2 regions of the Marinitoga sp. 38H-ov genome follow, and region 1 is predicted to be linked to the other one. Evidence: riboswitches for the same ligand, from Rfam matches in the RefSeq annotation. Region 1 holds a riboswitch; the other holds the start of a gene.
What was found. Region 1 has a riboswitch for cobalamin ahead of AS160_RS00645 (diphthine--ammonia ligase). Riboswitches for the same ligand answer to the same signal wherever they lie in the genome.
Positions count from the first base shown of each region.

Region 1 (7,624 bases):
TAATCTTGTCAACAGATGGTTGTGCAGCTAATTCTAACTTATGATTATAAGGCATAGGTACATCCTCTGAAGTAACTAATTCAACAGGTGCATCTAAATAATCAAATGCTTTGTATGAAATTAACCATCCCACATGTGATGCAACACTAACAAATGGCCATGATTCATCTACAATTACACATCTATTTGTTTTCTTTACAGAATTAAGTATTGTTTCTTCGTCTAAAGGTCTAATACTTCTTAAATCGACCACTTCTACATTAATACCTTCTTTTTCTAGAATTTCAGCACTTTCCATTACATATCTTAATGGTTTTGAATAACTAATAATAGTAATATCAGAACCTTCTTTTTTTACATCTGCTTTTCCTATGTCAATAATATATTCTTCTTCAGGGACTTCTCCTTCCCAAGAATACATTAATTCACTTTCTAAAAATATAACAGGATTATCATCTCTAATAGCAGCCTTTAATAAACCTTTTGCATCATATGGTGTTCCTGGGGCAACAACTTTTAATCCAGGTACATGTGCAAAAAATGTTTGTGTTGCTTGAGAGTGTTGAGAACTTAAAAATTCAGCAGGCCCATTAGGTCCTCTAAATACTATAGGAACCTTAAATTGCCCTCCAGACATATATCTCATTTTTGCAGCGTTATTTACAATTTGGTCAAATGCTTGTAGAGCAAAATTAAAAGTCATAAACTCAACTATTGGCCTCAATCCTGCCATAGCTGCACCAATACCAACACCTGCAAAACCATTTTCTGTAATAGGCGTATCAATAACTCTTTTTTCGCCATATTTATCGTATAGCCCTTGACTAACCTTATATGCACCATTATATTGTGCTACTTCTTCACCCATTAATATTACATTTTTATCTCTAGCCATCTCTTCATCCATAGCTTGTCTTAAAGCTTCTCTCATAGTTATAATTGACATATTCTCACTCCCTCTTAAACGTAAAGATCTGTATATAATTCATTAAGATCTGGTTCTGGACTTTCTTCTGCAAATTTAGCAGCATCCTTAGCGATTTTCTTACATCGTTTATCCATTTCTATATAATCATCTTCTGTAATAACGTTATGCTCTATTAGTAATTCTTTAAAGCTTACAATAGGATCTTTTTGTTTGTATAATTCTAATTCTTCTTTTGTTCTATATTTTCCGGGATCACTCATTGAATGCCCTTTAAATCTATATGTTTTTGCTTCAAGCAAATATGGAGTTCCACTCTTTGCCACTTCAATGGCTTCTTTTGTAGCATCATACACTTCTAAAACATCCATACCATTTACTTGTTTGCCTTTCATTGCATATGATTCAGCCATAATAGAAAAATCATCAATTGCAGATACTCTTCTAAAATCAGTACCCATACCATAATGATTATTCTCACATATATATACAACAGGTAAATTCCATATTTTTGCTAAATTTAAACTTTCGTGAAATGAACCTTGGTGAATTGCTCCATCACCAAAATAACATAATACAACACCATCTTCTTCATTATATTTTATTTTTAAACCTATTCCTGTTGCTACAGGTATTTGAGCTCCAACTATACCATTTCCACCAAAGAAATGTTTTTCATAATCAAAAAAGTGCATAGATCCTCCTTTTCCTTTTGAACATCCAGTTATTTTTCCATATAGTTCGGCCATTAATGAATTAGGATCTAATCCAGCGGCTAAAGCATGTCCGTGATCTCTATATGCTGCAGCAACATAATCTTTTGTCATATCTAAATTAGAAATAGAGCCTACTGCAACCGCTTCTTCACCAATATATAAGTGTAAAAAACCACCTATTTTTTTCAATCCATATGCTTGTGCAGCCTTTTCTTCAAATCTTCTTATTAATATCATTTTATATAATAATTCTTTAAGTAGATTAGAATCATAATTTTTAATATTTATCATACTTATTCCTCCCTAAAATTTATTCTTTCTTTAATACCTTTCATGGTATCGTAATATACTACTTCTTCTATAATTGTTTCTAATACAACAAATTCAGAATCATCTTCAAGTTTCCATATCGCGACTAAGTTAGAAGATAAATTTTCTAACACTTCTGATTTAAATAATGCGTCATCAATAATATTCACTTTTCCATATATATTTATTACTTCTGTAAGAGCTTTGTTTTGAATTAACCATTGAATTTTGTCATTAGTTTTTAAATCATTAACCTTAGGAAAATCTTCTAATGTTACAGCATAAGTGCATTCTTTGTTATATGGCATTAAGCATGGTGACATCCATCTCATTTCTGGATATCCTTCCTTGTTAATCCAAGCCAAAACACCTGTTTTAGTTTCAGATAAAAGATCCCCTAGTTTTTTCATAATATCATTTTTATTCATACTAAGCGCCTCCTAAACGTTTAAAGTTAATTTATTAAAATCAAATTTTATTTTATTTTCAAGTTTTTTCTCATCAATTGAAACAATATAACCATTTTCTATTTGATAATTATTATCACCAATTTGAATGGAAAATTTTGGTGTCCTACCATATATCCATTCCCAAGATTTATGTTTTTCAATTAAATCATTATCTTTAAAATAGCAAGTGTTTAATTTTTGAGTTTTTAATTTTAGTCTTTTAGAAAAGATATTAAATATATAATTAATAATAATTTCTTCATTAATGAAATTATTAATTTCTTTTATATTAATAATTTCTGATGGTTTTGAAATAGTTGCATGAGTATTGAATGCAGGATTTATTTTTAATATTTCTTTTATTTTATTAATATTAGAATCAATTAGCAATGTTCCGTGATGTAAAAAGTTATTTTTTTTAATGCAAAATGCACTTCCGGAAAATTTATAATCCTTATGCATTAAATCGTTTTTATAATTTCTATAGCTTTCTATTCCTAAATTATTTAAGGCTTTTAATACAATATCAAAAATATCATCGCTATTTAAATAATTTTTTGGAGCAATAACAGAATAGTTTAAATTACCCAAATCATGGTATACTGCACCACCTCCAGAAATTCTTCTTGCTACATTAAAAATATATTCAGAATCGAAATTAATTTCTCTCCAAGGATTCTGATGTTTTCCAATAACTACAGCATCTTTAGCTTTCCAAAAAAATAAATATATATCCCTTATATCTTTATTTAAAAGATATTCTTCTATTGCTAGATTTATATATATATTTGTGTTTTTGCTTATAATTAAGTTTAATTTCATAATTATTCCTTCTTTGTAATTGTTTTAATTCTATTCATTTAAATTCTACCATTTTTATCGGAATTAAAGATTGCTTATTTGTTACATATTAAAAATAATATTGTTAATTAAATAATCTAAATATAACTATTATTTATCTTGATATTAAAAAAAATAAACATATGATATAATTACATAAGAATTATGGAAAATATATTGGAGGAATATTATGAAACCAATATTATGTTCAGGTGAAATACTAATAGATTTTATATCTAATGAAAAAGGGAAAAATTTAAAGAATACAGAGCTTTTTAGTAAAAAAGCTGGAGGATCGCCATTAAATGTAGCAGTCACAATTAGTAGATTGGGATTAAATGTTTCATTTTTGGGGAGTTTGGGTAAGGATCAATTTTCTGACTATTTATATGAAATATTAAAAAAAGAAAATATTAACACTGATAATATAATTATACAACAAAATTGTAAAACTTCAATAGCATATGTTGCAAGAGATAAATTTGGTAATCCAGATTTTTTATTTTTTAGGGATAATCCAGCTGATGTTAATGTGAAATATGAAGAATATAATATAAATCCAGAAGATTATTCACTATTACATATAGGTTCTATATCTCTAATATATGAACCAGCAAGAAGTTCATATATGAAATTTATGGAATATTTTTTAGAAAAAAATATTCCTGTATCTTATGACCCGAATGTAAGACCATCTATAATACATAATAAGGAAAAATTTATACAAGATTTTTTATATATTTCATCAAAAGTTGATATTGTAAAAATGAGTGATAAGGATTTGGAATATATTTTTTCAAATACTAACATAGAAAAAATAATAGAAAAAATACCATTAAAAAAAGGTGCTATGTTACTTATAACATTAGGAGAAAAGGGTTGTATTGCAAAATATAATGATATAGAAATGATTATTCCTGGATATAATGTTTCGCCTGTAGATGCAACAGGTTGTGGAGATGCATTTACAGGAGCAATTATTTATAATTATATAAAAGGTGAAAGAGATATATTTAAATTAGGAAAATTTGCTAATGCTGTTGCAGCAAAGGTAATAACAAAATTAGGTGGTGTTGATTCTATTCCTTATTATGATGAAGTAGTTGAGTTTATAAGGGATAAAAATTCTTATTTATAATTTTTATTAATTTTATTTCAATAGTTTAAATTCGTATTATTTTTATTATCGTGCATATACTTTGGCCATGAAGTATCTGCTAATATAATACTTATTGCATATAATTTATTAGTAAAACCACCGCCTATATACAAAACCCCATTTTTTATAGCTCCACTTGAATAAAATAATTTATCTCCTGCATAGTAATCTCATAGTTTTTATCCGTTTTCGTTAATGGCATAAATATAATTATCAATACTACTAAAGTATATAACTTCATCATTTCTAATAACATGTGTAGAAAAAATCCAAATATTTTCTCCATTTTTTATAGAATACAAATATCCTAAATCTCTTACGAATATACTTTCTTTGCCTAACAATAATTTTATAATATGCCCTTAAATTTAATAATTTTCCGATAAAAATATAGTCTAAATTAGCTAATTCGCTATATTCTCCAGTTTTCTTATCATTTTCTACGATTCTCAATAGTTTTAATGTCTTCTCTTTGATTATTAATTCTATATTAGTTTATCAACTACAATAATGTTTTCTTTCCGGAAAGGTAAGATTACGCTATTTTGTTATATGCAGGATTGTTTTCAAAACTATATATTCCTATTTTCACAGTATTTGGAAATGAAATAGAAGATAAAAAATCATAAGAAAAATTATTAAATTGCAACCTCTAAATTTAATGTATATATAAAAAAGTTAACCTTATATAATTATATCACCTTAAAAACATATTTTTATATATTTATATTTGTCTTTAATTAAAATTTGTTAATATATAAAGAGTAATTTTATTTTTTATATTATTTTTGATATAATATAGTATCTAATAAAAAGTAAATAAAATATTATCTTATTATAGGGAACATTGGTGAAAGTCCAAGGCTGCCCAGCAACCGTAACCAGGGACGAAATTCACTTAATGCCACTGGGAAACTGGGAAGGCGTGAAAAGTAGGGTGATCTGGAAGCCGGGATACCTATATAAGATATATTTATTCCACGAAAGCTAAGGGCTTTTTGTGGAAAATTTGTTTTAGATTTAAGGAGGTAAAATATGAAAATTTTTAGTTCATGGAGTGGAGGTAAGGATTCTACTTTAGCATTATATTATGGGATAAAAAAATATAAGAAAATTGATTATATTTTTACAATGTTATCAGAAGATTGTATTCATTCTAGAGCACATGGGTTAAATATAAATATTTTGAAAAGACAATCTAAGAGTTTAAATATAAAATTAATAACTAAATGTAGTACATGGGGTGATTATGAAAAAAATTTTTTAGATTTTTTAGAAGAATATGTGAGAGAGGGTATAGGGATTTTTGGAGATATAGATCTTCAGGAGCATTTAGATTGGGTGAATAATGTATGTAGTAAAAAAAATGTTGTTGCATATGAACCATTATGGCAAAGAGAGAGAGAAGATATAGTTTTGGAATTTTTAAATTTAGGATTTAAAGCAAAAATTATTGCTATAAAAAAAGGTATAGGTATAGAAAATTATTTAGGTAAAGATTTATCTTTTGATCTTGTTGAAGAATTTAAAAAAATAGGAATAGATGCTTGTGGTGAAAATGGTGAATTTCATACATTTGTATATGATGGACCTATATTTAATGAAGAAATAAAATTTAGTATTAAATCTACTGTAGAAAAAAATAATACACTAGTTTTAGAATTAATATAAAAATTATAACGGAAGATACTGAGGAGTGGTATTTTGAAAATAATGATTCAAGGTACTTCATCGGATTGTGGAAAAACTACTTTTGTTACTGCATTATGTAGAATATTTAAAGAAGATGGAATAAATGTATCTCCATTTAAAGCTCAAAATATTTCTTTAAATTCATATGTTGATATTAATGGAAATGAATTTGCGTGGTCTCAATATATTCAAGCTATAGCTTCAAAAACAGAACCTAATGTATATATGAATCCTATTCTTTTGAAGCCGCAAGGTAATGGTATGGTTCAATTAATAGTTTTGGGGAAAATATATAAGACAATACATTTTAGCGAATATGAAAATTATAAAAAAGAAATGAAAAAGGTGATAATAGATTCATTTAATTATTTAAGTAATAAATTTGATGCGATTATTATAGAAGGAGCTGGAAGTCCGGCTGAAATAAATATAAAAGATAAAGATATCTCCAATATGTGGGTAGCAAAAAATGTTAATTCAAATGTTTTATTGGTTAGTGATATAGATAGAGGAGGAGCTTTTGCTTCATTGTATGGAACATATTATTTAATGGAAGATGAAAAGGATTACATCAAAGGGTTTATTATAAATAAATTTAGGGGTGAAAAGAAGCTTTTAAATTCTGGTTTATTAAAATTAGAAAAATTAACAGGTATTCCAACTTTAGGAGTTATACCTTGGATAGATATAAAATATGGAGACGAAGATGGAGCTTCGTTGAAAAATAAAAAAATAAAGAAATCAAAAATAAATATTTACGTAATAAAAATTCCCAGCATTTCTAATTTTACGGATTTTGCACCTTTTAATTATGATGAAAATGTGAATTTAGAGTATATTGAGGATATTAATAAAATTGATGAAGCAGATATGATAATAATTCCTGGTAGTAAAAATACTATAAGAGATTTAAGATGGATGAAAGAAAAAGGTTTCTTTGAAAGAATAAAATGTTTTAAAGGTATAGTTTTTGGAATATGTGGAGGATTTCAAATTATGGGAAAGGAGATAATTGATGTATATGGCTTAGAGATTGGTGAATATCAAAAGGAAAAAGGTTTTGGATTTTTTAATTTTACAACTAGAATGTTAGATAAAAAAATAACAAAACAATTTAGAGGTAAATATAAAGGAATTGAAATATATGGTTACGAAATTCATATTGGCGAAAGTAATATAAATACTCCCGTTTTAAATATTGATAATAAATATATAGGAACATATATACATGGAATTTTTAATTCAGGTGAATTTAGAAAATATATATTAAATTTAATATTAAAAAATAAAAATATGAATATAATAAATGATATTAAAGACTATGAAGAATTTCAAGAAAAAGAAATTATCAAATTATCAAATATAGTAAGGGAGAATATTGAATTAAAAAAAATATATAAAATAGCAGGAGGGAATTAAAAATAATAATTTTTTCTATATTGTTAGATTTAATATTTGAAGAACCGCCAGAGAAAATACATCCTGTTGCATTTATGGGGATTATAGGAAAGAGATTATATAAAAAATATAGCAA
Region 1 is NZ_LNGH01000002.1:102,126-109,749, reverse strand. Features, by position in the region: gene AS160_RS00675 (pyruvate dehydrogenase complex E1 component subunit beta) at 1-946, opposite strand, end outside; gene pdhA (pyruvate dehydrogenase (acetyl-transferring) E1 component subunit alpha) at 961-1,932, opposite strand; gene AS160_RS00665 (pyridoxamine 5'-phosphate oxidase family protein) at 1,935-2,378, opposite strand; gene AS160_RS00660 (lipoate--protein ligase family protein) at 2,391-3,221, opposite strand; gene AS160_RS00655 (carbohydrate kinase) at 3,430-4,377, shown strand; gene AS160_RS00650 (PQQ-like beta-propeller repeat protein) at 4,578-4,742, opposite strand; cobalamin riboswitch at 5,190-5,379, shown strand; gene AS160_RS00645 (diphthine--ammonia ligase) at 5,434-6,069, shown strand; gene AS160_RS00640 (cobyric acid synthase) at 6,112-7,509, shown strand; gene cbiB (adenosylcobinamide-phosphate synthase CbiB) at 7,512-7,624, shown strand, end outside.

Region 2 (7,624 bases), on a different contig from region 1:
AATAGGATTAGTAATTGAGTTATCACAAACATTTTATTTAATAAGTATATATATATTGAGAGGTATATTATGAAGTTAATATTAATAAGACATGTTGAAACAGAAGCGAATATAAGAGGAATATTTAGTGGTTGGAGTAATTATAATATTACAGAAAATGGATTAAAACAAATTAATGTATTAAAAAAAATATTTAAAAACAAATATGCTGATTATATAATTTCTAGTCCATTGTACAGAGCATATTACACAGCTTTAGAAATATCAAAGGTATTAAATAATAAAATTATTATTGATGAAAGAATGAAAGAAATAAATTTCGGTATTTTTGATGGAAAAACAATAGAAGAAATAAAAGAAAAATATTATAATGAATATATGTTATGGATGGAAGATTATAGGAAATACTGTTTTCCAAAAGGAGAATGTTATACATCATTCTTTAAAAGAATAGATGAATTTTTATCAAAGTTAGATAAAAATAAAAGATATATTATAGTTACACATGGAGGAGTAATTAATTATATTATGGAAAAATATTCATATATAAAATTTGATAGATATACGGAGGTGGAAATATAATCAAAGTAAGAGATTTAACAATAGTAGATTTAGGAAATAAAGAACTAATAATATCATGTGATTCATCTGGTGCTATTGGCAATAAAGAGATGGATGTGGTAAAAGTTTCACCAGATATTGTTGGTTATTATGGAGCACATGTAGCATTGTGTGAAAATATAGCATATGGAGCAACGCCTATAACAATTGTAAATACATTATCAGTTGAAATGAATAATACAGGGAAAGAGATTATAAAAGGAATAAGAAGAGCAATTGATTTAATAAATATAGATGTAATAATTACAGGAAGTACAGAAGAGAATTTTCCAACAATACAAACAGGAATAGGTATTACAGTTATAGGTATTAAAGAAAAAAATATTAACTTTAAAACAGAAAAAGATGACATTGCAGTATTAATAGGTTTGCCTAAATTAGGAGAAGAGGTATTAAAGAGCAAAGAAATTCTTAGATTGGATATATTAAAAACTTTAAGAAATAGTAATTATTTACATGAAATAGTGCCTGTGGGTTCAAAAGGAATTTTTCATGAGATTAATGAAATATCCAAGATATGGAATTTAGAATTTAATTTATTTAATAATAATATTGATCTATATAAAAGTGCTGGACCAGCAACATGTGCAATAATAACTTTAAAGGAAGAAAATTTAAAAAATATAAATATAGATATTCCAATAAACATTTTAGGAAAATTTAATTAAATACCTCCGGATTAAAGGTGCAAGGGAAGATGGTGAAAATCCATCACGGCCCCGCCACCGTAACTGGGGACGAAACCAACAAAATGCCACTGGGAAACTGGGAAGGCGTTGGGAGTAGAATGATCCAGAAGTCGGGAGACCTACCTTTAGTCCTAAGGTATTCCCATTCGCGAGGGCGATATGGGAGAAATTTTTATATATATTAGGAGGTGTAGTATGAAGATTCATGAATTTGTTGGCAAATCCTTTCTAAAGGACTATGGTATTAAAGTCCCTGAATCATATTTGATTAGGGAAGATTATGAAATTAAGTTTTTACCAGCTGTATTAAAATCTCAGGTATTAGTTGGTGGAAGAATGAAGGCTGGAGGAGTATTATTTGCACATGACGAAGATGATTTTAGGAAAAAGGTAAAGGAATTATTGAAAAAGGAGATTAAAGGAGAAAAGCCATATGGAGTATTAGTAGAAAAAATGATACCTATACAAAAAGAATATTATATTTCTTTAATATTAGACAGAGAAGAAAAGAATATTAGTATATTGTATTCTGAAAAAGGTGGAATTGATATAGAAGATAATAAGGATAGTATTATTAAAACAAATTTTGATGAATTTCATGACAAGATTCCACAAAAAATATCAAAAATATTACCTAATCTAAGGAAATTATTTAGGGAAAAAGATTTAACGTTATTAGAAATAAACCCTTTAGTTGAAGATGTTGATGGTAATTTATATGCACTTGATATAGTAATACATTTAGATGATAATGCTATATTTAGACAAGAATGGGCAAAAGAATTTATTGAAGATGAGTATCCATTTCACTTTGTTAAATTAGATGGAGATATCGGGATAATTGGATGTGGTGCAGGTATAGTTATGGCAACTATGGATGCTGTAAAATTATCTGGAGGGAATCCAGCAGATTTTCTTGATTTAGGTGGTGGTGCTGAAAAAGGAATAACTATACAAGCATTAGAATTATTAAAAAGTTATGGAATAAAAAAAATAATATTAAATATTTTTGGTGGAATAACAAAATGTGATGAAATTTCTTTGGCTTTAGTAGAATTTAAAACTAATAACCCAGATATAGAATTGTATATAAGATTAACAGGTACAAATGAAGATATAGCAAAAAAAATATTAAAAGAGAATAATATGAATTATTATGAAGATATGTATAGTATGATAACTGATGCAGTCAAGGTGGTGAGTTTAAATGATTAATGGAAATGAAAGAGTTTGTGTTCAAGGTATAACAGGAAAATACGGGAAATTACATACTGAAAAGATGTTAAAATATGGAACTAATATAGTATGCGGTGTTTCAAAGAATAAAAGTGTAAAGTATATAAATGGAGTTGAAGTGTTAGATAATATGTACGATGCTGTTAAAAAGCATAATGTAGATACTTCAATTGTTTTTGTTCCTGCTCCATATGCAAAAGAAGCGGTTTTTGAAGCGATAAATGCAGGAGTAAAAAAAATTATTATTATAACAGAGCATATACCTCAACAAGATATGTTAGATATATATAATATATCTAAGGATAATGATGTAATAATAATAGGGCCAAATTGTCCAGGTGTAATTTTGCCTGGTATATCAAAAATTGGTATAATGCCAGAAAGAGCATTTAAACCAGGAGATATAGCTGTTATTTCAAGAAGCGGTACATTAATGTATGAAATTTCTAATTATTTATCATTATATTCTAGTGGAATAAAAGTTGGAATTGGTTTAGGTGGAGATCCAATTATAGGTACTTCTATAGAAGATGCATTTGATTATATTATGAAAGAAAATATAAAAAAGGTTGTTGTTATTGGTGAAGTAGGAGGAAATGATGAAATAAAAGGTATTGAAAAGGCTTTAGAAAAAGGATATAATGGAGATATAAAAGTGTTTTTTGCTGGTAGAACAGCACCAAAAGGTAAAAGAATGGGACATGCTGGAGCAATTATTGAAGGATATGAAGGAAGTATAGAATATAAAGAAAAGAAATTAAAAGAAATAGGTGTAAATGTAATAAGCCAAATTCCAGAATTAGGAGGTTAATATGAATAATTCATATTTGCTATTATTTTTATCAATATTTTTTGGAATATTAATTGGAAAGATAAAAATTAAAAACTTTAAATTAGGTAGTTCTGGATCATTATTTAGTGGATTAATATTAGGCTGGTATTCTACCAGCCTATATTCAAGTAATATGGAAATAATGAATAAATTAAATAGTGATTTTAAACAATTTTTCTTGTTTTCCTTAATTTTATTTATATCCTCAGTTGGATTAATAGCATCAAAGGATTTGGATAAAATTATAAAAAAGTATGGATTAAAGTTTTTAATTATGGCATTTTTTATCACATTTGTAGGGTTTATATCTACATATATATTTTCTAAGTTTGGTAATAAATATGAATTTGTTGGATTATATTCTGGAGCATTAACAAGTTCGCCTGGTTTAGCAACGGCTTTAGAAACAGCACCTAATTTTGAAAAAGAAATAATTTCGGGTTATACATTTGGATATATTCCCGGAGTTTTAGCAGTTATACTTTCTATGTATATTTTTCCGTATATATTTAAAGTTAATATTGAAGATGAAAAAAGCAAATTAAAAGAAATTATGCAAATTGAAAAGGATAAGGAAGAAGGATTTGACTTTTTGGCCTATTCATTGATAATAATTATAGGGATATTAATAGGAAATATTAATTTTGATTTTAATTATATATCCTTTAAATTAGGAATTACTGGTGGAGTGTTATTGTCTTCGTTATTTTTAGGAAGATTAGGCAAGATTTGGATATTTGATTTTAGAATGAATAAAAAAATATTAAAAACAATTCAAGAATTAGGGTTATTAATGTTTTTATCTTCTGTAGGTTTAAAATCTGGGGATATTAATTTAAATGCACAAACTGCTAGTCTAATGTTTTACTCTTTTATTATAGCTATAATATCAATAGTATTAGGAGTAATAATAGGTAAATATATATTGAAAATCAATTGGATAATATTATCTGGTGCTATATGCGGGGGAATGACAAGTACGCCAGGTCTTGGAGCTGCAATAGATGCAAATGATTCAGAGGAAGTTGCAATAGGTTATGGAGCTACCTACCCATTCGCATTACTTGGAATGGTGATATTTAATAAGATATTGATATTAATTATATAAAAAAGACTCCCGAGAAAATCTCGGGAGTTTATTATTCAATATCTTTTGTAATAATTAAAGGTATTTTATCTTCATATATATATACTTCAACAACTTTAATATCTAATTTTGGAATACTAATGGTTAAACTTGGATAAGAAAATTCTTGGGTTACATATTTTGAATTTTGTTTTGATGAAATCTCAATAATTAACTTATCATTTTCTCTTTTTATGGAGTTAACTTTTACTTCATATCCTCCAGATTTTTTCTCTCCTAAACAAATAGATATCCAAAAATTATTCTCTTTTTCCATTATCTGTAAATTTGGTTCAAATGACTTAAAATTATATTTAACTATTTCGTATTTTACTGCTTCATATTTTATTGGTTCATTAGTATGTTCTGTGCTTATGAAAAATGAAAAAGAGGATATTATTGCTAAAAATAGAATTAATAAAATGCTTTTAAAATCCATAAATATTCACCTAGAAAACATTCCAAGGCAATTCATTTACTGGATCATCATCAACTATATTTCCATCATATAATGAATGAGAAATATTTATAGTTTCTCCATTTAAAGTTACAGTACCAGTAACGGCATAATCTAAGTAATCATCTGGTATTTTGGATATTTTAACATTATCTATCCATGCAGTATCTTGACCATCAGAAACAGCACCATCTTTTACATAAGCTATTTTAATTTCATGTGTACCTTCAGATAAACTAATTTCCTTTGTAGTCCAATCGATTTCACCAGATGCTTTAAATACAGTTTCTCCGTCAACATATACGAATAAGAAATCCCAATCTTTTTCACTAGATACCTTATAATCAAATACTAATTTATAACCATATGTTGCTGAATCAAGAGTAACAGTTGTTGAGATATAACTTTCTTGATCATCATCAATATCAGGGAATGAAATAATCTTATTTCCATTATCATCAATTATTGTAGCAGCATTTGTTCCTGTATTCCATTTTAAAATACCTGATTCGAAATTATCTTCAAATACTGGTTCTGGTAAAACAGGCATATTATCGCTTTCAACTTTAATATAGAATGTAGGAGTACCTATGTCTGATTTTGAAACAGTTGTAGCTTCATTAAATGATTTACTTAATAATTCTTCGTTTGTATCAGCATCTAAAATTTTTAATGTATAATTTCCTGTTGCTGTAGGTGGAGTTAAACTTAATTCAAATGTAGAATCAAAAGTTACAGATATTACTTGCACATCATCTAATTCTGACATATCTTTTATTTCAACGTTTTCTAAAGTTTTGGATAATTGTTCTTGAGCTCTTAAAACTATAGAATCTAATAAATCTGGACCTCCAACAATAATATCATATGTATCAGGGTCTATTTGATAGAAAGCACAATTACCATATGAATCAGTTCTTGCATAGTAATTTGGTCCTGTTTCTCTATATAATGTTACATATACACCAGCTAAAGGATTTCCGTATGAATCTTTAACAGAAACAATAGCCATAGCTCCTTTTTCTTCTGGTAATGGCAATGATAATGCTTTTTTTGGATCTATAACACCGTATCCTGAGTTAGTGTCATATCCTGGTTTATCCACATCTTTAGCAGACATTTCAATTAATTTTCTAATTTGATATGCTGTTGCATTAGGATGTTTTTCCCATAATAATGCTGCTAAAGCTGAAACATATGGTGATGCCATAGAAGTACCGTTCCAGTATGCAAATGGGCCATACAATGGAGAAACATCGCTGCTATCAACAGGTATAGTTGATAATATTTGAACACCAGGTGCTAATACAGATACGCTATCTCCTCTTGTTGAAAATTCTGCAACATTATCATTTACATCACTAGCACCTACACCTAATATACCAGGTAAAGAATTTGGACTTCCCCAACTTTCTTCTATATGAGTATTACCAGTTGAAACAACAACTAAAACATTATTAGCAAGAGCATAATCGAAACCAGCTTTTAATGTGTCTGAAAATCCAGGACCACCCCAACTGTTTTGTAATATCTTAGCTCCATTATCAACAGCCCACGCTGCATTATATGCCACATATATATCTCCAACAAAATTAGGAGCAAATACTGGAGCAACCATAATTTTTGCATTTGGTGCTAATCCAGCTATACCGTAATTATCATCTTTTTTAGCAGCAATAATACCAGAAACATGTGTTCCATGATCTCCATATGGTACAGATGTATTTGCTGGAATAAGAGTATTATTATAGAAATCAACACCAGTAACGTATTGTCCATTTAAATCTGGATGACTTGAATCTGATCCTCCATCCATAACAGCAACAACAACACCTGTACCTGTAGCGGTTTCCCAAACTTTTTTAGCATCAAATTTCTTTAAAGCCCATTGAAATTCATATAATGGATTTTTTGGATCTTCAGGAGAAGCAACAGATTTTACTAATTCTTCTTTAAAGGTTTCTTTTTTTACAGGTTCAATTAGTTTTCTTTTGTAATTAGGTTCGATGAATTTTATACCTTCAAATGATTTGTTTAAAAGTTTTCTTAGAGCTTCTTCTACTGAATAATTAAATCTTAAATTTGCAATCTTAAGTTTTTCTATATTAACAACAATATCAGCTTTTAAATAATTTGCTAATTTATTTAGTGATTCAATATCATTGTATCCAACGTTTAATTGATTTTCAAAATAATCATATTTATTTAATGTATTAAGCTTTTTTTCTATTAAATTATTTTTTTCAACTTTTATTGCATTATTTATATTATTATTAACATCAAAATTTGTACAGCTAATTAATAACAAGCTTAAAGAAAGTAGAATAAAAAGAATTTTTTTCATCATATCCCCTCCTTACTTTGTTTCGGTTGTGAAATCTGCATGTAGATCTGGTTCCATACCTGAACTTAATCTATCAATAAACCAAGCTTTATCTCTATACCTGAAATCTGCCGCAATAGATAATGCTCTACTATCATTATCTAAAGTTTCAGCATAAGCAATGTTAATACCCCAGTTATATGATTTACCTGCTTCTAATTTGTCATATGGATATAATTCTTTTGTTAATGAATAAGGATTGAATAAATACCATTTTTTACCATAATCTGGATCTGCAGTATTTCCTGTAAATTTAATAGATACGCTATTTGAATTTTCA
Region 2 is NZ_LNGH01000015.1:1,974-9,597, forward strand. Features, by position in the region: gene cobS (adenosylcobinamide-GDP ribazoletransferase) at 1-73, shown strand, start outside; gene AS160_RS04970 (histidine phosphatase family protein) at 70-582, shown strand; gene AS160_RS04975 (AIR synthase related protein) at 603-1,289, shown strand; cobalamin riboswitch at 1,288-1,452, shown strand; gene AS160_RS04980 (ATP-grasp domain-containing protein) at 1,506-2,525, shown strand; gene AS160_RS04985 (CoA-binding protein) at 2,518-3,357, shown strand; gene AS160_RS04990 (hypothetical protein) at 3,359-4,486, shown strand; gene AS160_RS04995 (protease complex subunit PrcB family protein) at 4,518-4,943, opposite strand; gene AS160_RS05000 (S8 family serine peptidase) at 4,954-7,305, opposite strand; gene AS160_RS05005 (hypothetical protein) at 7,318-7,624, opposite strand, start outside.
Region 2: another riboswitch for cobalamin. It lies ahead of AS160_RS04980 (ATP-grasp domain-containing protein); the one in region 1 lies ahead of AS160_RS00645 (diphthine--ammonia ligase).